One region of the Pseudoalteromonas sp. CNAT2-18.1 genome, then DNA from elsewhere that is predicted to be linked to it. Evidence: predicted binding sites of a transcription regulator. Region 1 holds the regulator's gene; each other region holds the start of a gene.
What was found. The regulator FliA, encoded in region 1, starts transcription of late flagellar genes. The targets are predictions, from matches to a motif close to CTAAAGNTNNNNNNNNNNNNGCCGATA.
Positions count from the first base shown of each region.

Region 2: the regulator FliA is predicted to act here: its motif matches at 6,090-6,116, upstream of MHM94_RS14015 (VC2046/SO_2500 family protein).
Region 3: the regulator FliA is predicted to act here: its motif matches at 1,826-1,852, upstream of MHM94_RS14520 (HAMP domain-containing methyl-accepting chemotaxis protein).

Region 1 covers NZ_JAKRFR010000004.1:238,436-248,903, forward strand. The annotation lists gene fliQ (flagellar biosynthesis protein FliQ) at 1-112, shown strand, start outside; gene fliR (flagellar biosynthetic protein FliR) at 115-894, shown strand; gene flhB (flagellar biosynthesis protein FlhB) at 903-2,033, shown strand; gene flhA (flagellar biosynthesis protein FlhA) at 2,114-4,219, shown strand; gene flhF (flagellar biosynthesis protein FlhF) at 4,251-5,750, shown strand; gene MHM94_RS10405 (MinD/ParA family protein) at 5,743-6,603, shown strand; gene MHM94_RS10410 (RNA polymerase sigma factor FliA) at 6,619-7,341, shown strand; gene cheY (chemotaxis response regulator CheY) at 7,380-7,763, shown strand; gene MHM94_RS10420 (protein phosphatase CheZ) at 7,781-8,536, shown strand; gene MHM94_RS10425 (chemotaxis protein CheA) at 8,553-10,468, shown strand, end outside.
Region 2 covers NZ_JAKRFR010000006.1:62,156-72,623, forward strand. The annotation lists gene MHM94_RS13985 (L-serine ammonia-lyase) at 1-438, shown strand, start outside; gene cysB (HTH-type transcriptional regulator CysB) at 494-1,471, opposite strand; gene MHM94_RS13995 (hypothetical protein) at 1,803-2,567, shown strand; gene MHM94_RS14000 (NCS2 family permease) at 2,924-4,216, opposite strand; gene MHM94_RS14005 (SulA-like leucine-rich domain-containing protein) at 4,474-4,923, shown strand; gene MHM94_RS14010 (YchJ family metal-binding protein) at 5,049-5,417, shown strand; gene MHM94_RS14015 (VC2046/SO_2500 family protein) at 5,546-6,055, opposite strand; tRNA gene MHM94_RS14020 (tRNA-Tyr) at 6,168-6,252, shown strand; tRNA gene MHM94_RS14025 (tRNA-Tyr) at 6,277-6,361, shown strand; gene MHM94_RS14030 (YgjP-like metallopeptidase domain-containing protein) at 6,367-7,044, opposite strand; gene MHM94_RS14035 (MHYT domain-containing protein) at 7,331-10,468, shown strand, end outside.
Region 3 covers NZ_JAKRFR010000006.1:179,928-190,395, forward strand. The annotation lists gene MHM94_RS14520 (HAMP domain-containing methyl-accepting chemotaxis protein) at 168-1,793, opposite strand; gene MHM94_RS14525 (porin) at 2,020-3,099, shown strand; gene MHM94_RS14530 (phosphate ABC transporter substrate-binding protein) at 3,115-3,519, shown strand; gene MHM94_RS14535 (Na+/H+ antiporter subunit G) at 3,589-3,918, opposite strand; gene MHM94_RS14540 (K+/H+ antiporter subunit F) at 3,927-4,196, opposite strand; gene MHM94_RS14545 (Na+/H+ antiporter subunit E) at 4,190-4,726, opposite strand; gene MHM94_RS14550 (monovalent cation/H+ antiporter subunit D) at 4,727-6,253, opposite strand; gene MHM94_RS14555 (Na+/H+ antiporter subunit C) at 6,254-6,592, opposite strand; gene MHM94_RS14560 (monovalent cation/H+ antiporter subunit A) at 6,592-9,384, opposite strand; gene MHM94_RS14565 (hypothetical protein) at 9,619-10,468, opposite strand, start outside.

The sequences.
Region 1 (10,468 bases):
TCGTTTGCTCGTCACCCTAAGTGCACTTATTATCGGTGGCCACTGGTTTACGCAGGAACTTATGGATTTCTTTAACCGCTTAGTGCTGTCGATACCTGAAATTGCGGGATAACCATGGAATACCCCTTTGCCGTCATTGTTCAGTGGCTAAGTGACTACTTACTTCCCTTAGTCCGTATACTGGCAATGTTGATGGTCATGGCAGGGATAGGGGCACGTAATGTCCCTTCGCGTATTAAGCTTGGCTTGGCCTTGGTGATTGCCTTTGTTGCGGTGCCGGTATTGCCTCCTACTCAGTTCACCAACCTGTTTTCGTTGGAAATGGTGTTTGTGGTGCTGCAACAGCTGCTCATTGGTGTGGCTATGGGCTTTGCCTCGCAGTTATTATTGAATACCTTCATTCTCGCCGGGCAAATCTTAGCAATGCAAACGGGCTTGGGTTTTGCCTCGGTGGTTGACCCCTCAAATGGCCTAAGCGTGCCGGCGGTGGGGCAGTTCTATTTAATTCTCACCACCTTATTATTTTTTGTTTTTAACGGTCATTTGATGATGATCCAAATGATTGTACACAGCTTTATCGCGGTCCCTATCGATGGCACTTGGTGGGCGGTTGATCACTACTGGGATATCGTTACCTGGGGTGGGTGGATGTTTACTACCGCTTTGGTATTGGCGTTGGCACCGCTGACTGCGATGTTGGTCATTAATTTATCTTTTGGCGTGATGACGCGAGCGGCACCGCAATTAAATATCTTCTCAATTGGTTTTCCCTTCACCCTAGTGGCGGGACTAACCATTATCTGGGCAACCTTAGGAAACTTCATGGCGCAGTTTGAGGCGCAGTGGTTACGCATGGTTGAGCTACTTTGCTCGATGGCAGGCTGTAGTCCTTAGGAGTTGTTATGGCAGAAGATTCAGGTCAAGAACGTACCGAAGAGCCCACGCCGAAAAAGCTACAAGAGGCGAAGAAAAAGGGCCAAATAGCACGCTCAAAAGAGTTGGGTACCACCTTTGTATTGATTATGTCGGCGGTTTCTTTGCTCATTTATGGCCCCGATATTGGTCGTGGTTTACACACAGTCATGAAGCGAATGCTATCGCTGAGTCGTAACGAAACTTATGACACTACGAAAATGTTTGCAGCATGGGGGGCGGTAGCAGATTCATTGCTCTATCCCATGAGCATGTTTGTACTGGTTATAGTTATCGCCGCGTTTATTGGTAATACCATGCTTGGAGGGTTTAACTTTTCATGGCAGGCGATGGCACCCAAAGCCAGTAAGATGTCGCCGATGAAAGGGTTCAAACGTATACTTGGGCCGCAAGCAGCAGTTGAGCTGATAAAAGCGCTGCTCAAATTCGGGCTAGTTGCAGCGTGTGCGGTGTTTTTGATCAAAATGTATTTTTACGAAATTCTGCATTTGAGTATCGAAACGCCACCGAACAATATAGCTCACGCGTTGGAAATTATTGCCTGGATGTTTCTAGCATTGAGTTGCACCATGATTGTTGTCTCGGCGGTGGATGTGCCTTATCAGGCGCACAATCACCATAAACAGTTGAAGATGACCTTACAAGAAGTTAAAGACGAGTATAAAAACTCCGAAGGTGACCCGCAGATCAAAGCGCGTATTCGGCGAACCCAGCGGGAAATGTCACAACGTCGGCAAATGCAAGATGTGCCTGATGCTGATGTGGTGGTAACCAACCCGACGCACTTCTCGGTAGCGATAAAATACGATACTGAAAAAGCCGGTGCGCCAATAGTATTGGCTAAAGGGGCCGATGAAATGGCCTTACAAATTCGTAAAATAGCCAAGGGGAATGACGTCCCGCTGGTAGAATCTCCAGTGCTAACACGGGCGCTCTATCATACCACCGAAGTAGGCGAACAAATTCCCGAGCAGCTATTTACCGCCGTCGCGCAAGTGTTGGCCTATGTGTATCAGCTGAAACGCTTTGAAAAAGGACGCGGTCGCCGACCGTCTAAACTGGCGGACAAACTACCTATTCCTGATGAATTCAAGTATTAACCAACTGAAATATAAGATATAAAAAACTGGCCTACTCCTTGCTTTAATGACTGCAGTGTCAATTTATTGCTGTAGCATTTATGGATTTTAAGGCCGTTCTCACCCAGCTTAATCGCGATAAAAAAGAATATGCAAAAGGCGTAGGTACGCCGTTGTTGGTGCTCGCCGCACTGGCAATGGTGGTATTACCTATGCCGCCATTTTTACTCGATATTCTGTTTTCGTTTAATATTGCGCTGGCCTTGGTGGTGCTGTTAGTTACGGTCTACACCATGAAACCGCTTGAATTTGGTATGTTCCCAGCGGTGCTTTTAGTCGCGACCATTATGCGTCTGGCGCTTAATGTTGCCAGTACGCGGGTGGTGTTATTAGAGGGCCACCAAGGCGGGGACGCGGCCGGTAAAGTAATTGAAGCCTTCGGCTCGGTGGTGATCGGCGGTAACTATGCCGTGGGTCTAGTTGTCTTTCTGATCTTAATTATTATCAACTTCGTGGTTATCACCAAAGGGGCCGGACGTATATCAGAAGTGTCTGCCCGCTTTACCCTCGATGCGATGCCCGGTAAACAAATGGCCATTGATGCCGATTTGAACGCGGGTTTTATCAGCGCCGAGCAAGCGCGGGAGCGGCGTGAAGAAGTCACCCGTGAAGCGGACTTTTACGGTTCGATGGACGGTGCCAGTAAGTTCGTAAAAGGCGATGCCATTGCGGGTATCGTTATCTTAGTGATTAATATCGTTGGCGGGTTATTTGTCGGTATGATCCAACATGACTTGAGCTTTTCTCAGGCCATGGAAGTGTACACCTTACTCACCATTGGTGATGGCCTCGTGGCGCAGCTGCCATCGCTGTTGTTATCAATCGGTACTGCTATCGTCGTAACTCGCCAAAATGAATCACACAATATGGGCGAGCAAGTTAAAACCCAGCTTGGCAATGACAAAGCACTGTGGATAGCATCCGGTATTCTCATCACTATGGGGTTGGTACCGGGTATGCCCCATGTGGCGTTTTTAGGCTTAGGTGGCTTACTTGGTTTTGTTGCTTATTATTCGCAAAAGCAGGCAAAGCTTGCTGCTGAGCAGGAGCAACAAGAAGCTGAGCAGGGCCCTGGCAGCAATGTTGCCACCCACGACGAACCAAAAGAATTGGGCTGGGACGATGTGCAGCAAGTCGATGTCATCGGTTTGGAGGTAGGCTACCGCTTGATCCCGCTGGTGGATCAGGCCCAAGGTGGAGAGTTGTTAAGCCGCATTAAAGGGGTCCGTAAGAAGCTCTCACAGGAACTGGGCTTTTTAGTGCCGCCCGTTCATATTCGCGATAATTTAGAGTTAGACCCTAATGCCTATCGTATTACCCTAATGGGCGTGTCCAGCGGTGATGGTGAACTCAGTCATGGTGATGAACTGGCCATCAACCCGGGTCAAGTCTTTGGCCCAATCAATGGTGTGGCGACTAAAGATCCGGCTTTTGGTTTGGATGCGGTGTGGATCAAACCAGAGCAAAAAGATGAAGCACAGTCTTTAGGTTACACCGTCGTTGATGCTGCTACGGTAGTGGCGACCCACATTAGCCAGTTACTCACTAATAACGCCTCACTGCTATTGGGTCACGAAGAAGTACAGAGTCTGCTTGATATGCTAGCGAAAAGCCATCCGCGTCTAGTAGAAGGTCTAGTACCAGATGTGTTACCGCTGACTACCATAGTGAAAGTGCTACAAAATCTCCTCAATGAAGGCGTTGCTATTCGCGATATGCGCAGCATAGTGCAAACACTCGTAGAGTATGGTCCGCGCAGCCAAGACCCAGATGTATTAACCGCAGCGGTACGTATTTCATTGCGTCGTTTGATTGTGCAAGATGCGGTTGGCGCTACGCCAGAAATTCCTGTCATAACATTGGCGCCTGAGTTGGAACAGATGTTGCATCAGTCGCTTCAGAACGCAGGAGATGAGGGTGCTGGCATTGAGCCAGGCTTGGCAGAGCGGCTACAGGCCTCTTTAAGCGAAGCCCACCAGAACCAAGAAATGTCGGGTGAACCTTCCATCTTATTGACCTCCGGGATGCTTCGTACAGTGTTATCACGCTTTGTGAAGCACACCATCCCAGGGCTGAAGGTGATGTCTTACCAAGAAGTGCCCGATGAGCGTCAAATTAAGATTGTTAGCTCCGTTGGACAGCAATAGATCGGAAAGCCGGTTGTGAGAGGGTAATATTATGAAAATCAAACGCTTTTTTGCTAAAGATATGCGTACAGCACTGAAAGAAGTAAAAGATGAGCTGGGTGTTGACGCGGTGATCATGTCGAACAAAAAGCTTGCAGATGGCGTTGAAATCGTTGCTGCTATTGACCATGAACGCCCAGCAGCCGCACCGAAAAGCGCTCCCCAGCAGCAAATGCAGCCCCGCGCCACTGAGCAGCGTATGGTACGCCCACAAACACGTACGCAACGTCCTGAGCCGCAAAGTCACAATGGTGTGGCTGATTCATTACAGGCGTTGTTAGAGCGTCAGAGTCCGAAACCAAAGAACGCTGCTCTCGCCGACATGTTTTCGCAATCAGGTATTGATATGAGCGCGCCTGAAGAGCCCGTTGAACAGCCTCAGCGTCGCGCTGCGCCGGCCAATAACTACGCTCCGCAGCCAACGCTGGCAGAGCCAACGCAAGCCCGCGCTGCAGCGCAGTCCATGGGTGATGATTTGGACGGTGACGGTTTTGATGAGCTACACCGCCAGCCCAATGATTCTGTACAGCAAGAGGCCATGGACAGCGAAGAGATCAGTGCCATGCGCGATGAGATGAATGCCATTCGTCAGCTTCTTGAACATCAAGTATCCGGCTTATTACACCAGGACCGAGCGCGCCGCGATCCAACTCGTGCCTGCTTTATCGAGCGCTTGCAGGGCATGGGTATCGACACTGAAGTGGCTGAGCAGTTGGTGCGTTATGTACCAGACGACGTATCGCGCAAGCAGGCGTGGAGTGCAGCCCTGGATATGGTGCAAAAGCAGCTACACACCACCAATAATGAGATTTTACGTCATGGCGGCGTATATGCGTTGGTCGGCCCTACTGGCGTAGGCAAAACCACGACGGTTGCAAAACTGGCCGCATTAGGGGCGCAAAAATATGGGGCTGACAAGGTTGCGCTGATCACCACGGATACATATCGTATCGGTGCTTACGAGCAGCTAGCAACTTATGGACGCATCATTGGTTGCCCTGTGAAGCAAGTAAAAGATGCCAATGAATTGGCCGATGTGCTTTATCAATTACGCAATAAACGTCTAGTATTAATTGACACTGCGGGAATGAGCCAGCGCGATTTACGTTTAAGTGAGCAATTAAACACGCTCATGCGTAGTACGCGAGTCGATATTCGTAGCTATTTAGTGCTCAGTGCCACAGCACAACATGAAGTGCTTCAAGAAACCGTAAGGCACTTCCAAAAAGTTGACTTAAGTGGTTGTATTTTCACCAAACTTGATGAAAGTCTAAGTTTAGGCGAGATTATTAGTGTAGCGATTCAAAATCGCTTACCAATAGGGTATCTTACTAACGGTCAACGCGTTCCAGAAGATATTCGCGTTGCTAACTCAGAAAAAATGGTTAGAAAAGCTGAACAATTGTTTATCAAACGCCAAAAAACACAAAAATCAGCGGCACCAGCAGGGCGCCAAACAGTGGCGTCTCAGGCAGTAGGAATGTATGATTAACACAGTGCACGATCAAGCAAGTGGCCTTCGAAAAATGAATCAAAACAATAGCCAAGGCGTAAAAGTAATCGCCGTGACCGGTGGCAAAGGGGGCGTCGGTAAAACCAATGTCTCTTTGAATTTAGCTATTGCCATGGGTCAGCAAGGCAAACGTGTCTTAGTGTTAGATGCTGACCTAGGGCTGGCAAACTGTGACGTTATGCTTGGTCTGCGTGTTGAAAAGAACCTTTCTCATGTTCTAAGTGGTGAGTGCGAACTGCGCGATATACTGGTAACTGGGCCTGCGGGCATTCGTATTGCTCCGGCAACATCGGGGTCACAGAGCATGGTTGAACTGAGTGCCGCAGAGCATGCAGGTTTAATCCGTGCGTTTAGCGAGCTCGATAACGACTTTGATGTCCTCATTGTCGACACCGCCGCCGGTATCTCCGATATGGTACTGAGCTTCTCGCGTGCTGCGCAAGATGTTGTGGTGGTGGTCTGCGATGAGCCAACCTCGATTACCGATGCCTACGCGCTGATCAAGGTGCTTAGTCGTGAACATGGCGTATACAAATTCAAAGTCGTTGCCAATATGGTGCGCAGCCAGCGTGAAGGGCAAGACTTATTTGCCAAACTCTCCAAAGTAACCGACCGATTTTTAGATGTGGCGCTCGAATTAGTGGCCACCGTGCCCTATGATGAAAACATGCGTAAATCAACGCGTCGCCAGAAAGCCGTCGTGGAGTTATTCCCTAACTCACCCGCTTCGGTATCGCTGAAAAGTCTCGCTGGCAAGGCACTAAAATGGCCAACCCCTAATCAACCATCGGGGCATTTGGAGTTCTTCATTGAAAAGCTGGTCAATAATTAACTGTTGTTCGGATTTATGAATAAAGTGGCTGGATATCAAGATCAATTACAATTAAACACTCTGGTCGAGCGCCATGCCGCGCTGGTCAAGCGTGTTGCATGTCATTTGCTGGCGCGACTGCCAGCGAGTGTGCAGCTCGATGATCTCATTCAGTCCGGCATGATTGGCCTCATCGAGGCATCAAAAACCTTTGACGCCAGTAAAGGCGCCAGCTTTGAGACGTTTGCTGGTATTCGTATTCGTGGTGCGATGCTTGATGAAGTACGACGGGGAGATTGGGCTCCACGATCGGTACATCGCAATAGCCGCGCTGTAGCTACCGCTGTACATGAATTGGAAACCTCCCTAGGTCGGGAACCAAAGGATGTTGAAGTAGCTGAAAAACTTGATATTTCGCTCGATGAATACCATCATATTTTAAACGATGTTAATTGCTCTAAAGTGCTCGGTATCGAAGACTTAGGTGTCGATGAAGATGTACTCACCCCGAGCAGTGAACAATCTCAAACGGGGCGGCCCTATACCAGCGTTCACAACGAACGCTTTAACCAAGCATTAGTAGCGGCAATTAATTCTCTCCCCGAGCGTGATGCATTGGTATTATCGTTGTACTATAACGATGAAATGAATTTAAAAGAAATTGGGCAAATACTGGACGTAAGTGAGTCCCGTGTGAGTCAGATACATGGTCAGGCAATGATTAAGCTCAAAGCGAAAGTCAATGACTGGGTCAATTAGTAGTAAGAATAAAGGTTCATACCTCACTGGAGGATACTTTGGATAAAAACATGAAAATTCTCGTGGTCGATGACTTTTCCACTATGAGAAGAATCATTAAAAACCTATTGCGTGATTTAGGCTTTACCAACGTGCAAGAAGCGGACGATGGTAGTACCGCGCTGCCCATGTTGCAAAACCAAGAGTTTGACTTTGTGGTTACCGATTGGAACATGCCAGGTATGCAGGGTATCGATTTGCTCCGTGCAATTCGCGCCGACGACAGCTTAAAGCACATTCCAGTACTGATGGTAACTGCAGAGGCGAAGAAGGAACAAATCATTGCCGCTGCCCAAGCTGGCGTGAACGGTTACATCGTTAAGCCCTTTACCGCAGCTACATTAAAAACCAAGCTGGATAAAGTATTTGAGCGCTTAGGTTAACCGAGAAGGAGAGGTTTATGTCAGCTCCCGCTGCACCTCACATTACCCTAGAGCAAGCCAAACAGCTTGTATCGTTTCTTGAGCAAGGTGAGCAGGAGAAAGCCGATCAGCTGATCCTCGATGCAGCCTCCAAGGAACAGTCCGAACTGTTTGCTGAGGTTGGCAAGTTGACGCGGCAACTTCACGAGTCGTTGAAGAATTTCCAACTCGATACGCGCTTGAACGACCTCACGCAAGAAGCCATTCCCGATGCTAAGCAGCGTCTTAATTACGTGATGGAAATGACCGAGCAGGCGGCAAATAAAACCATGGATGCCGTGGAAGCCAGTTTGCCCATCGCTGAGCAGCTATCCACTGAACTACATCAAATTAAACCCATTTGGGATAAATTGATGCGTCGCGATCTCGAATTAGGTGAGTTCAAGCAGTTGTGTCATCAGCTCGATAGTTTTATGAACCGCTCTCAAGGCAGTACAGTGGAGCTGCACGACCTTCTTAACAATGTGCTGATGGCGCAAGACTACCAAGATTTAACAGGGCAGGTAATTCGCCGCGTAATCGAGCTGGTGCGCGAGGTAGAAGACAGCCTTATTAATTTATTAACTGTGTTTGCGGGCAACGAAGGTGAAGAACTGGTGGTTGAACAACAAAAAGCAAAACCAGCTGTGAACGCAGAAGGTCCAGAAGGGCCAATTATAGACACAGAATCACGTGATGACGTGGTCTCAGGCCAAGATGAAGTAGACGACTTGTTGTCTAGTTTAGGCTTCTAAAGAGGAGAGCGGCTGCATGAGCTTTGAAGTAGATGAAGATATTTTACAGGACTTTTTAGTCGAAGCAGGTGAGATATTGGAGCAGCTCTCTGAGCAGTTAGTAGAGCTTGAAAATAACCCTGATGATAAAGACTTGCTCAACGCTATCTTCCGGGGCTTCCACACTGTTAAAGGGGGAGCTGGGTTCCTTGGCATGAATGAGCTGGTAGATGCCTGTCATGGTGCTGAGAATGTGTTTGATATTCTGCGCCAAGGTAAGCGCCAGGTTACTTCTGAACTGATGGACGTGATCCTGCAAGCGCTCGATACAATTAACGACATGTTTGCGCTTATTCAAGCACGAGAGCAGCCGCAACCTGCAGACCCTGAGTTACTTGCTGTATTGCATAAACTGAGCGAACCTGAATCCGAAGATGAGGCACCTATTGCTGTGCCTGAACCTGCCGCAACTCCGAGTGAACCTGTTGTTGAACCCGAACCTGTGCCTGAAAATGTCGCATCAGGGGCCGATGATTTTGGCGATGATATTTTGTTCGATGCGCCAAGTGCTGGCAGTGACGAAGGCGAAGCGATTGACGAAATCACCGAAGATGAATTCGAAAGTTTGCTCGATGAATTGCACGGCCAAGGCAAAGGCCCGTCTGTGGGTGAAGGGTCAGCGGATGCTGGGACATCCGGTAATGATGAAGATATTACCGATGATGAGTTCGACTCGTTACTAGACGAATTACATGGAGCAGGCAGCTTTGGTGCCATTAGCGATAATGGCTCCACGCCGAGCGCCGAAGAGCAGGGAGCTGCGCAGCAGAGTGCACCGACTACATCGGGCCAATCAGAGTCGGCCAGTGGTGATGATGAAGACATTACCGAAGATGAATTTGATGCGCTGCTTGATGAGCTGCACGGCAAAGGCAATGCGCCTAAAGCAAGCTCGGCAGAAGCTTCGCCAGCGCCGGTTGAAAAGCCTGCGGCGCCAGTAAGCCAAAGTAAAGCTAAAGACACACCGCCGGCAACGCCAGCGCCTAGTCAAGCGCCAGCGGCCGCAAAACCAGCGCCGAGTACGGCGAAGGGGAGCACCCCGCCTAGCAGTGGTGATGCCAAAAAACCGGCACCTAAAGCCGCGCCACCGCCACAAGCAGAAACGACAGTGCGCGTCGATACCAAACGACTAGACCAGATCATGAATATGGTGGGTGAGTTGGTATTGGTACGTAATCGTCTTATTACCTTAGCGAATAATAACAACAGTGAAGCTATGGGTAAGGCTATCTCAAATCTTGACGTGGTCACCGCCGACCTACAAGGTGCGGTGATGGCAACTCGGATGCAGCCAATTAAGAAAGTATTTGGCCGCTTCCCACGTGTGGTACGAGACCTTGCCCGCAGCTTACAAAAAGATATTTCCTTGGTCCTTGAAGGGGAAGAGACTGATTTAGATAAAAACCTTGTCGAAGCCCTAGCTGACCCACTCGTGCACTTAGTACGTAACTCAGTGGACCACGGTATTGAGATGCCTGATGTTCGAGAAGCAGCAGGTAAACCTCGCACCGGTACGGTGCGCTTATCGGCTTCTCAAGAAGGCGACCACATTCTCCTGAGCATCCACGATGATGGCGCTGGGATGGATGCCGAAAAACTGAAAAAAATTGCTATTAGCAAAGGGGTTATTGATCACGACCAAGCCGCTCGTTTGAGTGACACGGAAGCCTATAACCTTATCTTTGCACCTGGATTCTCCACCAAAGAGGAAATTTCTGATATTTCTGGGCGTGGTGTGGGTATGGACGTGGTGAAAACCAAGATCAGCCAGCTTAACGGCACCATTAATATCGACTCACAGCTCGGTGTTGGTACCCGTCTAGATATCAAAGTACCGCTGACGCTTGCTATTTTGCCAACGCTGATGGTGATTGTGGGTGAACAAACTTTTGC
Region 2 (10,468 bases), on a different contig from region 1:
GATATCGCCACGCGCTACCTGCTGACCGCAGCAGCAATTGGCATCTTGTATAAAAAGAATGCTTCTATCTCCGGGGCCGAAGTGGGTTGTCAGGGCGAAGTGGGCGTGGCCTGTTCGATGGCTGCGGGCGCCTTAACGGAAATCATGGGCGGTAACGTAGTGCATGTAGAAAATGCCGCTGAAATCGGCATGGAGCATAACCTCGGTCTCACCTGCGATCCTGTGGGCGGCCTTGTGCAAGTGCCTTGCATAGAGCGCAACGCCATGGGTGCGATTAAAGCCATTAATGCCTCACGCCTAGCCATGCGCGGCAGCGGTGAGCAAAAGGTCTCCTTGGATAAAGTGATTAAAACCATGTGGGACACCGGCAATGATATGAAAACCAAATACAAAGAAACCGCTCGAGGCGGTCTGGCGGTAAACATCATTGAGTGTTAATCGCACAAAAGAAAGGCGCCAACAGGCGCCTTTTTCATATCATGACACTGATCACTTAGCGCACTGGCAACTCAATGCTTTCAAACATCGCATCGACGTCATCTTGATTACGTAATAAGCAGGCTTTTTCAACCCGATCTTTGGTCAAGTGCGGCGCGAAACGCTCAATGAAGTCATACATGTAGCCACGCAAAAACGTTCCTTTACGGAAGCCGATTTTGGTCGTGCTTGCCTCAAATAAGTGGCTGGCATCAATGCACACTAAATCTTTATCGGTGATTTCATCAACAGCCATCGAGGCGACCACCCCGACGCCCAAACCTAAACGTACATAGGTTTTTATAACGTCCGCATCAGTGGCGGTGAAGACTATATGGGGCTCTAACCCCTGAGCATTGAACGCTTTGTCTAGTTCTGAGCGACCCGTAAAGCCAAACACATAAGTGATCAGCGGAAACTCAGCAACATCAGCAATACTAAGGTTATCGGCTTTTTGCGCCAGCGGGTGAGTTTTCGCCACCACAATACTGCGATTCCAGTGATAGCAAGGCAACATCACTAAGTCGGAATACAAGTGTAAGGCTTCTGTTGCAATAGCAAAATCAGCATCTCCACGTGCCGCTGCATCAGAGATTTGCTGCGGCGTACCTTGATGCATATGCAATGAAACCGCCGGGTACTTTTTCATAAAGCCTTGAATGACTTCCGGCAAAGCATAACGCGCTTGAGTGTGGGTGGTGGCAATATTAAGTTTACCTTGGTCTGGCAAGGTATGCTCATTGGCTACAGCCTTAATTCCCTCGACTTTGGAGAGAATCTCACGAGCAATATTGATAATGTCTTTACCGGCACTGGTTACGTGCGTCAGGTGCTTGCCACTGCGTCCAAAAATTTGCACCCCTAATTCGTCTTCCAACATACGTACTTGTTTGGAGATACCGGGCTGCGAAGTATAAAGACTCTCCGCTGTGGCGGATACATTGAGGTTGTGATTAAGCACCTCAACAATATACTTTAGCTGCTGTAGTTTCATGGTCGTTGTTACTTTCTATTATTATTTTACTTGCGATTGCACCAGGCGTTATACGCAGTGGCCTAGACCCTAATCTTCCTGGTGAATGGGAAGGCAAATCAACACCTTGAGCCCATCTTCTTATACATTTTAGCTATTGCGATTAGCTAGGCTAGCACATTTAATTATGTCTCGGTACTGTTGATTTATGTTCAAGGCTGCGATGTTCTCCTATACTCTTATTTTATTTAATGTTATTTCATGAATTTAACGTGTATTACTACCCCAACCTAGGTTCTTTCGGTTAAGATGGGTGGTAATTGGGCAACTCAATGAGTAAGAGAATCGGGGTATGATAGTCTCTATCATTATTATGTTAATTGTCGCGCTTATCGTTATTGCGGTTTGGGTAAGTGCAGTGCAACAGCATAAAGAAAAGCAAGAAGCTCAGCGCCGCCAAGAGCTCGCAAAGCAGAAAAAAATAATAGAAGAGACGGAAGAAGTGCTGGTCAACAGTGTCAATATCCCGTTATCTAATAATGTGATGATGATTCTTTATCGTCGAATTCACGATGCGCTTGCCGCCATGGTTGAGTTGTCACCCTCCTCGAAAGAGCTTAAATCTCGGCTTAATGATGCAAAAACTCGCTTAACCAGTGGCGTTGATGAGAGCGCCAATATGGGCGAGAACTTTGTTCTTCCCGATCATGACAAACAGCTTATTTCATTGATACAGGGAATAAAGAAGCTGCGTACCATCATGCGCTCTGAACACAGCAAGGGCAAAATCGATACCCCTGTGTTTATGCAAGAGGACAAAACCTTTGAGCGCCTGCAATTAAAGATAAATATTGAAAGCCAAATTAAGCGCGGCGTGGCTGCAAGAAACGCCAATATGGTTGGCTCGGCACGGCAGTATTTCGAAAAGGCGTATGCCACGATTACCGCCCTGAATTACAGCGACGACTATGTCACGAATAAGAAAAATCAGCTTGAGGATTATCTCAACGAGATCAGCTCTGAGTTGAAAGCCTCTAACGCCTCCGCCCGTAAAAAACGTGAAGAGGAAGAAAAAGACGATTTGGATGTGTTATTCGCGCCAAAGAAAAAGTGGTAACAGCGTAAATCAAGCTATAACAGATAGGCCGATATCAAACATCGCCTATCTGCTGCCTGTACCGGGCCATGCAGGGTAAATACCTTACGTAAAATCTGCCCACTACCTTCAATCATTGAGCCATACATACCATCCAGCTGTGTGTGCGAACACCCAAACCAAACTCTCCATAATGCTGCGCCGGTACGCAGGGCTAGCCATGATCTGAGTGTGCTGAAGTACAACTACGAAGTGCGACGTCAAGGAGCGACAATTGACAATAGAGGCTGGTTTTTTGAAGCTCGTTGGCTCATACAAAAAATAAAGGCACAGCGTCATAGCTGTGCCTTTTTAGCTGTTATATATGACCTTGCTTACTAAGATAAAAACATGAACTTAAGCAAAAATAGTACTGTTAGAATCCACACACTCAAGCTAATCTCCGCCCCCTTATTACACACTAATTTCACCGCCGTATAGGCGATAAAGCCAAGGGCAATGCCGTGGGCAATGGAAAAAGTTAACGGCGTCATCAACAGCACCACGGCAACTGGAATCGCATCTGTCATATCATCCCAATCAACCAGCTTAAGGTTTTGCAGCATGAGCACCGAGACATACAAAATCGCACCCGCTGTTGCATAAGCTGGAACCATGGCTGCCAAAGGAGCAAAAAACATCATCAGTAGGAAGCAACAGCCCACCACCACAGCTGTTAAGCCTGTACGCCCACCCACTGACACACCGGATACCGACTCGATGTAGGAAGTAGTCGTAGAGGTGCCAAGCATAGAGCCTGCAATTGTCGCCGTACTATCGGCACTCAGTGCTCGACCCAAACGTGGCATACGCCCTTGCTCATCGGCTAAGCCAGCTTTTTGCGTTACCGCCACTAAGGTGCCTGAGGTGTCGAACAAATCCACAAACAAGAATGCGAAAATGACACTGAGCATGGACAACTCTAGCGCCGAGGCAAAATCTAATTGCATAAAGGTAGGAGCGATGGACGGTGGCGCTGAGATCACCCCTTGATATTCAACCAGCCCCAGAGATAACGCAATGCCTGTTACCAACATGATACTGATCAATACGCCGCTTTTGATATCACGATACAACAGCGCCGCTATTACGAAAAAGCTCAGGATAGCGAGCAAAGGCCCACTGCTGGTAATATCACCCATCTGTACGAGCGTGGCTGGACTGGCAACAACAATACCCGCGTTTTTCAGTGCAATAAGCGCCAGAAAAGCGCCAATCCCCGTGGCGATAGCGCGCTTAAGTACCAGTGGAATGGCATTGATTATCCACTCTCTGACCTTAAATAGGCTCAACGCTAAAAAGATACACCCCGACATAAATACCGCCGCTAAAGCCGCCTGCCAGGTGTAACCCATGCCTAATACTACGCCGTAGGTAAAAAATGCATTCAAGCCCATGCCTGGCGCTAATGCCAACGGATAATTCGCCCAAAAACCCATAATGAAGCAACCGATAGCAGCAGCAATACAGGTCGCTACAAATGCTGCCCCTTGGTCCATTCCCGCCTCTGCTAGCATTGCTGGGTTGACAAACACGATGTACACCATGGTGATAAAGGTCGTGAGTCCTGCGATAACCTCGCGTTTAACGGAGCTTCCATGCGATTTTATTTTGAACAGTCTTTCGAACATAGGAGTAAACAGTGATACGTAAAATAGAAGCGGCGGATACTAGCATAAATGCGGACAAATGACCGCATGTTTACACAGCAATGTTGGCACTGAAATAAAGCTTTAGCTTCTTCGGTATCGCTAAGCGTTTAAAGCAACGAACAAGACGTTTAAAAAAGAAACAAAAAAAACTTGCACTGAATAACTGTATAAACTACTGTATACATACACTGTATAAAACACTGTATATGGTTCACAAAATCCACAGCGAGGCAATTATGTTACATACAGCAAGTGTTCGTCATGTTAAAAGCTATCAGCAAGATAACCCTAATGTGATTAATATCGTAAAAACTGAGGATGAGATCTCTGCAACATTTGAGATGCTTAAAATCGTTCATCGTTACAATCAAAATAATGGCTGGACGCTATTAGTCGCCCCTGACAATGTACCTAGCCGCCACCTATTGGACGCGTGCTCTATCGACACGAATAAATTGCTGGTAATTCGGGCTAAACATGTTGTTGATATGGAATACATGCTTAATTGTGCGCTGCAAAATGGCCGTTTTGCGGCGGTGATCACCTGGACGGATATTTTAAAACAGCAACAACTCGAAGCCTTACAACTTAATACCCACCAAGCTAAAGCACAGCTTTACTGTTTCACTACCGAGCATAACGCCAGCGAACAAACAACTGTGCCCTCGCAGTTACAAGTCTGCTAATATAGTGGCGTGATTCCTTGTAGTTAGAAAATGCGATGTGCCATTGTGGATTGCCGCAGCCTTTTGCTGATTGCTGCGGCCGGTTTGTAAGTAGAGCTATTGATGCCCCCGACGCCCAGAGCCTGATGCGCTCTCGTTATAGTGCATTTTGTGAACAAGCTATTGATTACTTATGTTTTACCTGCTCAGAGAAAGCCCTAGAACAAAACCCCAGAGAGGAAGTGGCTGAATTTGCCCAAGCTGCGCATTTTGTACGCTTACACATAATGGATTATGAGCCTGGCGATGCTTTGGCCTATGTTGAATTTAAGGCTTTTTACATCATTGCCGATACCCTTCACTGTATTCATGAACGCTCACAGTTCATTCAACAGCACCACCAGTGGAAATACGACAGCGGGCAGTTGTTTGAAGCCGCTGATGTAAAGCTTAAACGCAACGATCCCTGCCCATGCTTAAGTGGCAATAAATTCAAAAAGTGCTGTATGCCTTGATGTGATGCCGCCGCCCGGTGACAGCTTTAGGTATTCGCTTAATTAGTACAAGAACCCCTTGGCTCGCACCTGCTATTGCATCCTGATTAGCGCGCTCTGACTGGCCAAACGCTATTATACGCAGGCCACTACGCGTGTGCTAAAGACGAGGACTTATTTATATCCACAAGTTGATCGTAAAAGGCTGCACTATCCATTTGCGGCTCGTTCAGTGGCTCATATTGGCGATGATGTTTTGCCTGTACGCTCGGATCGCAATTATCAATTATAGGTAGTGGAACATAAGTTTTGTCGTCTCGCACTGCCAAAGGCTCGGGGGTTAGACACTCTTTTAAGCGCAGAGTTGTCATTGAGCTTTGCGCCAATAATGCCCTGTCATGCTGAGCTCTATCTATGTGGTAATCCGGTAATGCCGTTGGTTTAGAAGGCGCAGCGCCCAACTGCAATCGCAACTGCTGCTCATCCACTTGGTGAGATTCTAGTTCCGATTTGGGAAGGTGAAACTGGGCAAAATCGAGTGCATCTGCTGATAATGATGCTAACAGCCAAGCAAAGTCTCCACGACGGGCCTCATGGACACTGCGACATAATTGCGAGTCCATTTGTAGTTCGTTACGAATGACGGGCTTAACTTGCATAAACTTTATTCAACCTGAATTACTTCTAAGCAGTTATCGGCCTTTTTTCAGCTTTCTTTAGTTTTTTTCTTTACTTGGACTCTGAGTTTGCTATTATCGCCGCCGTTGTTTAGGAGGGGTTCCCGAGCGGCCAAAGGGATCAGACTGTAAATCTGACGGCATTGCCTTCGCTGGTTCGAATCCAGCTCCCTCCACCACTTAACAACACACATCATTCTATTGGAGGGGTTCCCGAGCGGCCAAAGGGATCAGACTGTAAATCTGACGGCATTGCCTTCGCTGGTTCGAATCCAGCTCCCTCCACCACTTTTCTATCGTACAAAATCCAACAGATGTGCATTCTCTTTAAGCCATAATCGCGCTTGGTCGGTATGCTCGTAGTAGCCATTAACCAGTGCCCAAAATTGATGGCTGTGATCCATATGTACACGGTGCGCCAGCTCGTGAACAATGACATAGTCAATAACCCAATGCGGAGCTCCTGCCAACAAGGTATTAAAACATAACTCACCGCGCGAATCGCAACTGCCCCAACGACGCTTGTACACTTTAACACTAATGCCGTTAGCGGCGATATTCATCACCTTTTGCCACCGCATTATGCGGGCCGATAAGTGATCAGATAATTCATCGTGCATCAGTGCCAATAGCTGTTGATTAAAATAGCGCTGGCGATGCTTCACTCGCTTACTGATTACGATGTTTATCGATTGGTTATCTGTCTGCTCAAGTGGGCTCTCGCTTACCTCTATTGCACGTAATTCACCGAAAAACATAATGCGACGATGTAGCCAAGGGTTATACCTTGCCGCTTCAATATCAGATTGCTTATGTAATTGTTTGTTTATCCACGCCTGTTTGCTCTCAACGAAGTCTGCAATGAAATCACGACATGCCTCATAAGGCGCTTTCACACTCACTTGCTGATTTTTGACCACCAAAGCGAGCGTTCGTCGACGGCTGTAGTGCACATCATATTGCCTACTCATATTAAACCTTTGTTGTAATTACTTGAACTAAAAGGGTTTGCCAAACAATGTGCTAACATTAAGTACACCCTTTGCACCGCTACTAATATGATACCGTAATTACGCCCTTGGGTAAGCTTGCAGCGCACTCATAAATAACTAAACTCAGCCGACGCTGCGCTGATAGAACAATCAGTGTCATTGTAAGATACAGGGCGCTTTCAATTTTGTGCGCGACACGTGGTTTTTCACTGTGCTAGGCTGTGATTGCCACTTGGCATCCGTTGTTGGAGTATCGAAGTACTTTATGCTTTCTCAATTTTTTATCACCGACCCTGCTCCCGAATTGCTGGTTAATGGCAGCTATGATTGGGCCTTAGTGTTACTTTCGGTCACTGTTGCTATTTTTGCATCTTTCTTTGCGCTGCAATTAAGGGAATTTGCTCAACAACAACGCCACACCCCATTTTATCGCATGGCACTGCCAGCAAGTGCCGCCGCTTTTGCCGCTGGCGTGTGGAGCATGCACTTTATCGGAATGCTGGCATTTAGCCTATGCGTCAGCGTCGACTATGATTTCACAGTGACGGTGGTATCATTCATCCCTGTCTTTTTAGCCACTGCCTTAGGGTTCCATTTACTCAGTACGAACAATCCATCTCGAGCCAAGCTTGCGCTCAGTGCCCTGCTGTTGGGCGCCGGCATAGGGATTATGCATTACACGGGCATGGCCGCGATGCGCCTAGGGCCGATGCTAGGCTATGACCCACTTTGGTTTGTTGTCTCTGTATTAGTGGCGGTTATTCTCGCATGGCTCGGCCTGGCCGCTCATTTATATTTACAACCCACAGGGCGCAGCACTTTAGGGCAAACCGGTTATCGTATTCTCAGCGCCATTGTTATGGGCTGCGCAGTCTCTGGCATGCATTATACCGGGATGCAAGCGGCACGATTTGTGGCCCAATCCCCGGTGTACAGTGAGCTCACCGATAATAGCCATGTAACCGATCTCGCTCTGAGTATCGCTATTGTAAGCCTCTTGCTCAGTGGTCTCATTGCTTTATTGCACAGTGTGATGCGCTATCGCTTGGCCCTTCAGCAACAACTTATCACTCAATCACGCCTTGAAGCGGTCCTCAATACCGCCGTCGATGGCATTATTACCATTAGCGCGAAAGGCCAAGTACTGAGCTTCAACGCCGGAGCCGAACGTATACTCGGGTATCATCGCGATGAAGTGATTGGCGAAAACGTAAAAATGCTGATGCCACAAGAAATCGCTAACCAACATGATAATTACTTAAGTGCCTACCAAAGTACCGGCATTAAAAACATTATTGGTTCCGGACGTGAGGTCAACGCCGAACATAAAAATGGCGCGCTGATCCCCATTCGTTTGGGGGTTGGTGAAGTCGCTATTCCCGGACAAAAGCGCATGTTTGTAGGTTTTATTACTGACTTGAGCGCACAAAAGGCGATGCAAAATCAGCTTGCCCAACAAGAGCGTCATTATCGCACTTTGTTAACTAATATGCCCGGCGTGGCTTTTCGCTGCCGTTTAGATAAGCATTGGAGCATGCTCTACATTAGCCCCATCGTGAAACAATTAACCGGCTATGATGACCAGCAGTTTATCGACGGCAGTGTTAACTTTGACATGCTTATCTCTGCGCAGCATAGCGACTATGTGCGCGAGCAAATATACAGCGCACTTGCACAAGGAAAAAAACACTACTCTTTTGAATACCAAATACAGTGTCGCGATGGCAGCCGTAAATGGGTGATTGATAAGGGAACATTTGAGCATACCGAAGGAGAAGAGCTTTTCATTGCAGGCGTATTGGTCGATATCAGTGAGCGCCAACAAATGGAGCAAGCGCTTGTAAAAGCGAAAGAGAAAGCCGAAGCTGCGGCGGAGACAAAGCAAGCCTTTTTAGCCAATATGAGTCATGAAATACGCACGCCCATGAACTCCATCATTGGCTTCTCTGAAGTGCTGCTAGATAGCCCATTGAATAAACAACAGCGTCAGCAACTCACCAACGTATTGCAATCTGCACGTTCTTTATTGCATTTACTCAATGATATTTTAGACTCGGCCAAGCTTGAGCAAGGTAAAGTGAGTATTGAGTCAGTGCCCTTTAATTTGCTGGCTCTCGTCGACTCTGTGGTCTCCAGCTTCTATCACAGCGCTGAACATAAACAGCTCTCGGTCGCCCTGAATATGGATAGTAACCTCGGTGAGCACTATCGCGGCGATCCGCAGCGCTTACGTCAAGTATTAGTCAACTTAATCGGCAACGCAGTAAAATTTACCGAGCAAGGCAGTGTCACCATCAATGTTCGCGGCGATAATCAAGGTGTCTATTTTGAGGTGGTTGATACTGGCATTGGTATCGCCCCCGAGCGGGTGAGTGCTATTTTCAACCCCTTCGAGCAAGCAGACGACAGTACCACGCGGCGTTTTGGCGGCACCGGTCTAGGCACTACCATTAGCCGCCAGCTCGTACAACTTATGGGCGGGGATATAGGCGTCACCAGCACCTTGGGCCAAGGCAGTACATTTTTCTTTACCCTGCCCCTAAAACAGGTGGCGGGCGAGCACGTTAATGAGCAGAGCTCATTGACCCCACTTAGCGAAATGCCTAAATTGCGAATACTGGTGGCTGATGATGTACCGCAAAACCGCGAGCTACTGCAACTACGCCTAACTAAACTCGGTCATCAAGTAGAGGCAGCTGATGACGGCGAGCAAGCAGTGCAACTGGCCACAAGTAATAATTATGACATTGTGTTGATGGATATTCATATGCCCAAGTGTGATGGTCTCCAAGCAACCCGACAATTGCGTCAATATGAGCAGCACAACGAGGTTGCTACAACGCCCGTTATTGCTTTAACGGCCAGTGTCATGGGCAGTGACCGTGAAGCGGCTAAAGCCGCTGGAATGGACGGCTTTGCCAGCAAACCTGTGGTGCTGAGCGATTTACTAACGGAAATAGCCCGCGTTCTCGATATCGATTTGGCTGCACATGTATTCGCACAAACTAACGCCACTGCCCACGACAGCCAACAGCTGGTCAATGAAGCCCAAGGAGCGGAGCTGTGGGGTTCAAAAGCGCATTACCTCAAGGAACTAAAGCACTTCTATAGGCAGCGCAATGAGCAGCTGCGAACACTGAGTAAGTATAATCAGCTCAGCGCCGAACAGCTTGTTGACGTGCATACATTAAAAGGATTAGCCGGTAATCTAGCCCTGCCCAAATTAGCCGATACATTAAAGTCGATTGAACGACAAAAGCAGGTTCAAGACCCTCATCGGTTTGCCTTATTCAGCTGTATTGATGAGCTCTATCAATATCTGCAAAACCACACTGACACGCCTAGCAAAGCCGTGAGTAATCACCATAGCGATGAGGACTTTAAGCAATTATTGCGGGAGGTT
Region 3 (10,468 bases), on a different contig from region 1:
GATATTTTAACCATTTATTGACTATCCTCATGGATTACTCAATGCTGGAAAGTTCACCCGTTTTGAGTGTTTCTTTTCGCTGTGAGACTAGAAATGCGGGACGACACCTCAGTAAAGACCTAAAAAAGGGCGCCATTTAGTAGCGCCCTTACTCACCCTTTATTCACTTATTCCACTTTAAATTTGGCAGTGGCGTCCAATAGGTTGTCAGATAGATAGTGTAGGTTTTTAGCGACATCGCGCACTTCACTGAGCGCTTGCATCGTATCTTCAAAAGAGCGGTGCATTGAGGTGACATTATCAACGACCATAGTGGCCACTGAGGTTTGTTCCTCGGTGGCGGCGGCAATTTGCCCGTTCATGGTGTTAATAGATAAAATCTGTTCGGAGATTTGCTCAATCGATTGCCCTGTTTGCTCGGCGGCTTGAGCATTGTTACTGGCCATATCTCGCGCTGAGGTCATTGCTTTAACAGCATCATTGGCTGCTTCAGTTAACACAGTAAGCAATTCGCGAATTTCATTGGTGGATTTGGCGGTGCGTGAGGCTAGCTCTCGAACCTCATCGGCGACCACCGCAAAGCCTCGACCTTGCTCGCCAGCACGGGCGGCCTCGATTGCTGCATTCAATGCCAATAAGTTAGTTTGCTCTGCAATTGAGGTAATCACATTGAGAATCTGGGTCACATTCTGGGTATCATCCGCCAACTTATTAATAGTGCCTGCGGCGCGATTGATTTCCTCACTCAAGGTTTGTGATTCACTCACGGATACGCGGATTTGGTCTTTGCTTTGTGCCACCTCTTGCTCGGCAAGTTGCGCTGCGTCGGATGCTTGCGAAGCAGAATGAGAAATATCGCCCACACTCTGGCGCATCTCTTCCATCGACTGGCGGACAATTTCTGCATCACTGGTTTGCTGGTTGGTCGCAGACTCTGCTTTTTCCATGCCTTGCACCAAGCGTGTGGAATTCTCCATCAGCGGTTCAACCACATTCATCACTTCAACCACCGCTTTTTTTAGCAGAGCAATAAATTCATTGAAGTTGATGGAGACTTGGCCAATTTCATCATGAGAACGCACATTGAGCGTGGTCGACAACGACCCCTGCCCCTGTGCCAACAAATGCAAATTTTGCGCGGCATCTTTTGCCGAGTTACCTATACCTCGGGCGATCACCACCGCAAGTAGCACCACAAAAATCACAGAAACCACGGCGACAATTAACATGGTTGTCATTGCTGTGCCTGAGCGGCTTTCAGTTTCGTTTATCAGCTGTAAAAAGCGCGCATTGGCACGCTCTTCGGCGTTGTTAAAGTCAGTCGTTAGGGAATTGAAAATATCGGTTTTCTGCTTTGCGTTTTGTTGAATTTTACTAAAGTCCGCCGTGCCATCGATCATCCCCTTGGCGATGCTAGCGGCAATGTTTTTATAATCTTGTAGCCGCTTAGAGGTGTTCGCAGGCATAAAACCGCTTTGGATGTTATTTAGCTTTTCTAAATTATCCGTGATGGTTTGATAGACTTCTTCGGCTTTATCCAGCAACTCTGCATCACCAAAAGTAACTGCCTGGGTATAAAGCTCATCAACGCTGTTCAGCGCAGTGGCGTTTTCTGCGGTGATGTTGAGCAAGTTGTAGGTGGAAGTCTCAAGCTCATTGAGTGACTGCTGATTTGAGCTCATGGCAGAATAGTTGACTAACACAATCACCACAAAAGCCACCACCGCAACGCAAGTAATCGCGTGGATTTTTTTAGTAATGCTTAGGTTTGCGAACGAGAAACCCGTATTCATAGTGTACACCTCAGAAAGTAATGCTTATTAGGTATCGGCCAGCTACCTCTAAGTGTTAACCAAATTTAAGAAAATTCTAACTTTTTTTGCTTTTTCTCTCATTTTTATTGGTTCATGCAAAAAACGTCATGGCCGTGGTTGCCTGCTGAATATACAACAAAAAATTTACAAACCTTATATTTGTCTATACTCAAGGAGCACTAAGCACACAACTTAGGAAACAGGTATGAAACTCAAACTATCGTTAATTGCAGTGGCGTTGTCGTTCAGCTCGCAAAGTTTTGCGGATGTCAACGTATCGGGCTTTGTCAGCATAAATGCTGGTAAAGTACTCAGTGGTGATGGTGTTCCACAATATGGTGTAGAGCCGACTTTTTTAGCCGACTACCCCATTGTTAGTGCTTACACCGATGAAATATCTTTCGAACCCGAGTCGCTATTCGGCCTTCAAGTGAGTGCCGACTTGATGGATGGTCTTAGCGCAACAGGGCAAATAGTGGCTCGCGGTGCTAATGATTTTGATGCTGAGTTCGAGTGGGCCTACTTATCCTATGAGCTCAATGAGAATTGGACTTTGCAAGGGGGTAAGAAGCGCCTACCGCTATTCTACTACTCGGATTTCTATGATGTTGGCTATGCCTATGTATGGATGCGGCCTCCTGCCGATAATTACACCTGGCAAATATTCAATTACAACGGCCTTAACTTGCTATACAACGGCTATGTTGGCGACTGGTCCATCAGCGGTAATATTTATGGCGGCCGTGAAGACGACGAAAGTAACAAGCTACTCAGCGAGTTTTTTTTCCAAGAGCCAACCAGAGAAATATGGAAAGATATCATTGGCGGTGTAATTCAAGCGAGTAACGACTGGTTTGAAATACGGGCTACACACATGCGCTATACCAATGAGCGTTATCGCAGTGGCAATATCGTTGTTTGGGAAGATGGGGATACCGAACGCGACGGTAAGTTCTATGGTCTCGCCTTGAACCTCGACTTTGGCGACGCCTTTGTATTAACAGAGCTTAACCGCCTCGATCTCGATGGCAACCTCGATACCTACATGGTCAGCGCGGGCTATCGCTTTGATGGCATCACACCCTATGTGAGTTACTCCGAGTTTGATCAAGAAGGCGATGGCGATACCGAGCAGCACAACACCACATCGGTGGGTGTAAGGTGGGACTTCCACCCGTCCGCTGCATTTAAAGTGCAATTCGATAAAGTTGAAGATGATTCTTTTGACTTAGCAGTTGCGGGTGACAGTGAGTCGATCACCATCGGTGTTGACGCGGTATTCTAAATGAGGAGCACAATTATGTATAAGATCGCATTTTTGTTCACGCTATTGAGCTCATCAGTCGCTCTGGCTGATGTGGCCGTTATCGTTCACCCCAGTAATGGCAGTGATATCAATAAAGACACGGTGGAGCGCATCTTTATTGGCAAAGAGAAATCGTTCTCCAATGGCAATAAAGCAATTCCCATTAGCCAAGCCAGCGGAGCCACTGCCGATGAATTTAACCAAAAAGCACTGAATAAGTCCTCAGGACAACTCAAGGCTTACTGGTCAAAACTCGTGTTTACAGGAAAGGGCACACCGCCTAAAGAGGTGGATAACGATGCTGAAGTGATTCAGTTAGTCAGCTCAAACCCCGATACCATCGGCTTTGTTGATGCTGGCAGCGTCACAGATGCTGTTAAAGTGGTCACCACTTTCTAACGGATATTCTAAGCGGTAGATATAACAACGGGGCGTTTTTCGCCCCGTTTTCATTTCGAATATTGTTACTTAGTCGTCTTCTATTTTATCCAACCCTTTGGTATCTTCTCGCGCTTTTAAATCGTGGTGAATAGCCGATTTGATAAGCATATAACCTGTGATGGGAGCGGTGATCAGCAAAAATATAGAAATAAGAATCTCTTTGATGTTTACTTCACCGTTGGTAACACTAAAGTAAACATTGGCGGCAATAAGTAGCGATGCCATCCCTAAGGTGGTGGCCTTCGTTGGGCCATGTAAACGCATAAAGAAATCCGGCATTTTTACCAGACCAATAGAACCAATTAAAATAAACGCGCCGCCTGCAAGTAAGAACGCGGCAATTATCCACTCAAACATACCCTCTCCTACTCAATGATATCGCCACGTAGTAAATATTTACATACTGCGACAGTGCTGACAAAACCAAGCATGGCAATAAGCAGCGCAGCTTCAAAGTAAATCTGTGTTTGCATACCGATACCATACAAAATAATCAACGCGATGGTATTAATGTACATGGTATCGAGTGCCAAGATACGATCAGGGATAGAAGGGCCGACAATTAAGCGCCACAAATTGAGCACCAGTGACACGCCAATCATCGCAAATACGATAAGTAAAACATGTTCTAACATTGAAAAATCTCCTTCAACGGCGCTTCGTAACGGCTTTTAATGGAGTTAATCAGCTCCTGTTCGTCTCCCATATCAAGCACATGGATCAGCAAGAAGCGTTGTTCAGGCTCTTGTCCTTGTGGCAGAGACTCTGGAATCGGATACACCTCAGCGCTGACCGTGCCGGGAGTTAACGACACAGTGCTCGCAAGCATGGTGATAGGTAAATCATGTTTCAAATCTAACGGTACTTTAATAAACCCAGGACGCAAACGTTTGCTTGGCCCCAGTATTTTTATCGCTACTTCAACATTCGCAGTGATAATGTCCCACAGCACGATAAGCAGCTGTTTAAATGCCAAGCCGGGGCGCAATATTAACGGCTGAGGCTTGCGAAATGGCGCTATAGACAGCGGAATAACAATAGCCAGTACCGCCCCTAAAATTAAATGGCCCGGCGATACGCTGTTGTTAAGCAACAGCCAAACCGCAAACAATAATATGGTGCGAAACGGGGTGGGTAACCACTTATATTTTGCTTGTAAACGCATTTATTGCCCCTTAGCCAACGCAAAAACAGTATCAACCGCGACTTGAGTATTATGCAGTGTCGCTGCTGCATGCTGGCTCACTTCGGTCAGTGGTGCAGCGAACACTGTCATTAATACTGGCACTGCAAGCATCAATAGCACCGCGAAGCTTCGGCGTTTGCCAGCGTATACGGCATCTTCAAATTGTTCATCTTGCTGTGGGTTGTCATGCCAAAATAGGCTCGTTCCAGCTCGCGACAAAGCCACAAGGGTTGCCAAACTGACAATCAGGTATATGGGCCAGAACACCCAGGCAACGTTGCTTTCCCAAGCCGCATCCAGTAACCATAATTTAGCGATAAAGCCAGAAAGTGGTGGCAAACCGGCCAAGGCAATGGCGCACAGCACAAAGCAGATACCGAGTAGCTTAGGCTCGGCAACACTGCGGCTATTCACCAGCCTATCTTGCACTTTACCACGCTGTAAGCCAATCAAGTCCGCGACTAAGAACATTGCCGCACAGCCTACTGTTGAGTGCAGTAAGTAATAGATTGCCACAGCCGTGGCCTGCTCATTATTCAGAGCCACCATAGCCACTAAGGTGCCCACCGAAACAATGACTAAATTTGCCGTTAGCCGACGTAAATCTTCCGAAGCTAAAACACCAACAGCCCCAACCACTAAGGTGACCAGTGCCAGAGGCCATAACCAAGTGGTGGCCATACCGCTGAGCTCGCCGGCATTATCACCGAAGATCATAGTAAACACGCGCATCATGGCGTAAATACCAACCTTGGTCATAACCGCAAATTGCGCTGCTACCGCAGGCATTGCACGGCTATAAGTTGCCGCTAACCACAAATGTAATGGCAATAAGGCGGCCTTTAAAGCGAAGACGATAAGCAGCAACAAACCACCTATTTTAGCCAAGTAAATATCATCGCCCTGTAGCTGAGCTACTTTAGTGGCTAAGTCCGCCATATTCAGCGTACCGAGTACCCCATAAAGAATCCCTAAGGCAATGAGGAAGATACTCGAGCCCACTAAGTTAAGCACCACGTAGTGAAGCGCGGCTTTGGTGGTCTGTTTATCCGTTTTATGCATTAGCAATGCATAGGAAGCAATCAGTAGCACTTCAAAAAAGACGAACAGGTTAAATAAATCCCCGGTTAAGAAGGCACCATTCACACCCATAAGCAAGAAGTGTGTAAGGGGATGATAGAAGCTGCCTTTTTTGTCATCACCGCGACTGGCGTAAATGGTGGTAACCAAGGTTAGGAAGCTTGTTAGAATAGTCAGTAGCACCGCCAACGGATCGGCGTATAAAACGATACCAAAGGGTGGCTGCCAAGTACCAATAGCATACACAATCGGTCCGCCTTGCAGCAGTTGCTGCAATAACACCGTGCTCGCTATTAACGTAAGCAGTGCCATAAACATCGCTGTCCAGCGGCGAATAATGAGGTTTTTACCACAAGGCGGGAGCAGTAAAATGATCCCCGCAAGTAAAGGCAGTAGGATAGGTAAAGTGATCAAATGCTGCATCAACTATGACCCCTTTTTCGAGCGTGGTTGACCATCCACGTGGTCATTACCTAAATCCGCGCGGCCACGAATAGCCAAGATCACCACAAACGCGGTCATCGCAAAACCAATCACTATGGCGGTCAATACTAACGCTTGGGGAAGCGGATCGGCATACCCTGCAGACTGACCCAACACCGGCGCCTTATTGATTTGTAAACGCCCTGAGGAGAACAAAAATAGGTTCACCGCGTAAGAGAGCATGGTAAGCCCGAGCACCACTGGGAAAGTGCGCGCTCGTAAAATAAGATACACTCCGCAGGCCACTAATAGACCTACACAGCTTGCATATAAGAGTTCCATTAGAGGTTGACCTTTTCTTTCGGTGTTTCTGCTGTCAATTTACCTAGGCTTGCCAAAATCATCAACGTGGCACCTACCACAGTGAGATAGACCCCTAAGTCGAAAATCATTGCGCTGGCAAGCTCTGTTTTGCCCACCAACGGAATATCAAAATAATCAAACCAGCTGGTTAAGAAGTTACGCCCAAACAGCCAGCTTCCCATGCCTGTCAGTGTGGCAATGGCTAACCCTGAGGCTATCACCTTGCGGTAATTGATATCCATGCGCGCACGTATCCAGTTCGAACCATTGGCCATGTACTGCAAGATAAAGGCGATAGATGTGACCAAGCCAGCGATGAAGCCACCACCCGGTAAGTTGTGACCACGCAAGAAAATATACACGGACACCATAATGGCCAGCGGCAGCAAACTTTGCGAGATACTCGCCAGCAACAGCGGGTGACGTTCGCGAGCCCAAGGACGCCCTTCACTGTCTGATGCTGGCATAAACAGTGGCAGATTAAGTAATAACTTGTAGATACCCAGCGCTGCGATACCCAGTACAGTAATTTCACCAAGAGTATCAAAGCCTCGGAAGTCTACGAGAATAACGTTTACAACGTTGGTACCGCCGCCACCGGTTTTGGCATTGGCAACAAAGAATTGCGAGATGCTCTCATGGGGGCGTGTGAGCACCGCATAACAAATACTACCGATAACGATACCAATGGCACTACTGATCCCTAAATCTCGCAAGATTCGAATTGAGCTTGATTCCTTTGGCGTACGTTGCGGTAAGAAAAACAGTGCCAACATCAATAGCATCACCGTGACTACTTCCACAGTAAGCTGAGTGAGCGCCAAGTCAGGCGCAGAGAAACGACTGAAGGCCACTGATGTCATCAACCCCACCACCGAAATCATGATGAGGGCCACCATGCGCGAGCGATGCCATACCAAGGTGGCAAGCGCGCCAATCATGAGCAAGGCCGCGCCAATGGCATTATGAGCATCAATATCGCTCAGACCTTTAGACCCAGCCAGCGTATGCATTTCAAATAATGGCAGACCGGCAAGAACCAGTGCCGAGAGCAATAAAATAAAGATATAGCGCTGCAAAGAGCCATTCTCTATACGCAGAACTTGCTCACGTGACCACGTCATCACCTGTTGGATACCGGCGTCGAATGCCCTTTTTGCATTAACACTGGGTAGCGAAGCTTGGAACTGGAATAAATATTTGCGTTGAGAATAGATAAACAAACCACCGGCTACTGCCACCGCACTCATAAATAGCGGTAGGTTAAAACCGTGCCAAATAGCCAGTTTGTAATCCGGTGCATCACCGGCTAAAACTGCATTGGAAGCGACCGATAAAATAGGGTCCACCACAAAGGCTGGGAACAAACCGACGAGCACACACATCGCAACCAACACTTCAATGGGCACACGCATATAACGCGGCGCTTCGTGAGGATCCTTAGGTAGGTCTTTGGGCTCACCATTGAAAAATACATCGTGAATAAAACGCGCCGAATAAGCCACTGACAACGCCCCGGCTACCGTCGCCAACACTGGAATTAACCATGACATAGACCCCAACATTTGCTGGTGTAAGGTCTCAGCAAAGAACATCTCTTTTGATAAGAAGCCATTCAAAAGCGGCACACCAGCCATGGACGCCGCCGCCACCATCGCTAAGGTCGCAGTATAGGGCATATAGCGCCACATACCGTTTAGTTTACGCATATCTCGGGTGCCGGTTTCATGATCGATAATCCCGGTGGCCATAAACAGTGATGCTTTAAAAATAGCGTGATTAATAATGTGGAAAATCGCCGCAACTGTTGCCAGCTGCGTATCCAGGCCCAGGAGCAAGGTAATAAGACCCAAATGACTGATGGTCGAGTATGCCAACAAGCCCTTTAAGTCATGTTTGAATAAAGCAATGTAAGCACCGACTAACAAGGTTGTCAGGCCGGTTACGCCAACAATAATGAACCATAGCTCGGTGCCTGCCAGTGCGGGATAAAAGCGGGCTAACAGGAAAATTCCGGCTTTAACCATCGTTGCCGAATGTAAGTAGGCGCTGACTGGCGTAGGTGCAGCCATCGCGTGCGGCAACCAAAAGTGAAAGGGAAACTGCGCAGATTTGGTAAACGCCCCTAGCAACACCAACACCAAAATAACCGGATACCAAGACGATGACTTGATCACCTCGGCACTTTGTAGAATAACGTCAAGCTCGTAGCTGCCCACTAACTGGCCAATGAGCACTAAGCCCGCCAACAGGGCCAAACCGCCAGCGCCGGTAATAGCCAATGCCATACGTGCGCCTTTACGTGCTTCAGGTTTATGGGACCAGTAGCTGATCAATAAAAATGAGCTAATACTGGTGAGCTCCCAGAAGAACCACATTTGAATAATATTATTCGCCGTGACGATACCTAGCATGGCTGTCATAAACAGCATTAAGTAGGCATAAAGCTTAGGCATGGAGTCATTCTCACTAAGGTAATAGCGAGCATAAAGAATAACCAGCAAACCGATACACAGGATCAGCAAGCAAAATAGCAGGGCTAACCCGTCCAGACGGAAAGACAAGTTCACGCCTAATTCAGGTATCCAGGGTAGGCTGGAATAGAGGGTTTCACCCGCCAACACATCGGGGGCTAAACTCAGTACTAGGGCTAAGCCTAAAATGGGCATTATTGCGGTGATAATCGCACTTTGATTGCGCGATAATTTACCAGTAAAACTCGCAAGTAAACTGCCTATAAGGGATAACAGGGGTATCCACAGCAAAGTCATAGTTTGTGAACCTTTATTATGGTCGCTGAACCTTCAAACAACCTTCTTATAATCAACTCCAGCATCGGGTATGCTTCCGTGTGCTAAGTTCCTCAACTAGGGTTAGTATAGCGCCAATTAAACATTAATAATTAGTCAGTTATACTGTTGTGCTCACTCTTTGTCTAGCCTAGATGCGGCTATTCGCCTAAAACTTGGGCTGAGATTAACACCTCACTAACCTTGCTTACAAATCTAGTTGTTAGCTTGGTTAATAGTTGTACGGCCTTCACCTGCTCCATGTGTGGCAAGTGGGTGGCGTTGTAGCCAGATTGGTAGCGCACTTAGGCGATGAAAGTAATCTTGATAGCGCAGTAATTCATCGCTGTGTTGGCGCAATTGTTTTACCCAAAGGCGACGATACAAAGGCGATAAGCCAACCTCTGAGTGTTGCATAATGCTGATTTGCTCAGTGGGTTTATAGCCACGCCCATTGTTGCAAAAATCGCTTTTATACCAACCAGAAGGCCTTGTATCATCGACATAAAGGTTAGCATAGATTTGCCCTTTGTCTGTGCATGCGTGTTGTTGTGCTTTAGGCCCCGGATATTCGTCCGTGAACCCGGCAAAGTGCATGAGTTCGTGTAAAAACACATGATAAGGTGCCTCTGTGCTTAATTGCATGACTCCTGCTTGGACATTGGCGCGCCCCTGCTTGGTCATCATAACAATGAAATCAAACCCCGGGGGCAGTCGTGATGGCTGCTCTGCCAAGGACTGCCAATTGCAGCGCGCATACTCCCCCCTACTCGACGTGCAAGCAAGCTGACTACCCATATAAACAGGCTTAGATAAACACATCAGTCCCGGTTGTGGCTCTGCTTTTGCAAGGTATCGTTCACGCAATTGTTTTAACCTCTCGATGCCTTGCGCGTGATCTGCCAATAATAAAATATTGTAATCACATTGGCGTGCCTCAATTGCTCCTAAGCGCACTTCAAAATCATGATGCTGCGCATAGTCAGTGGTAATTCGACTTGGCGACACACCTTGGTGCATCAGTAGAGGTTGAGCAACCTCATCACTGAGCGCACGATGTTGTGAG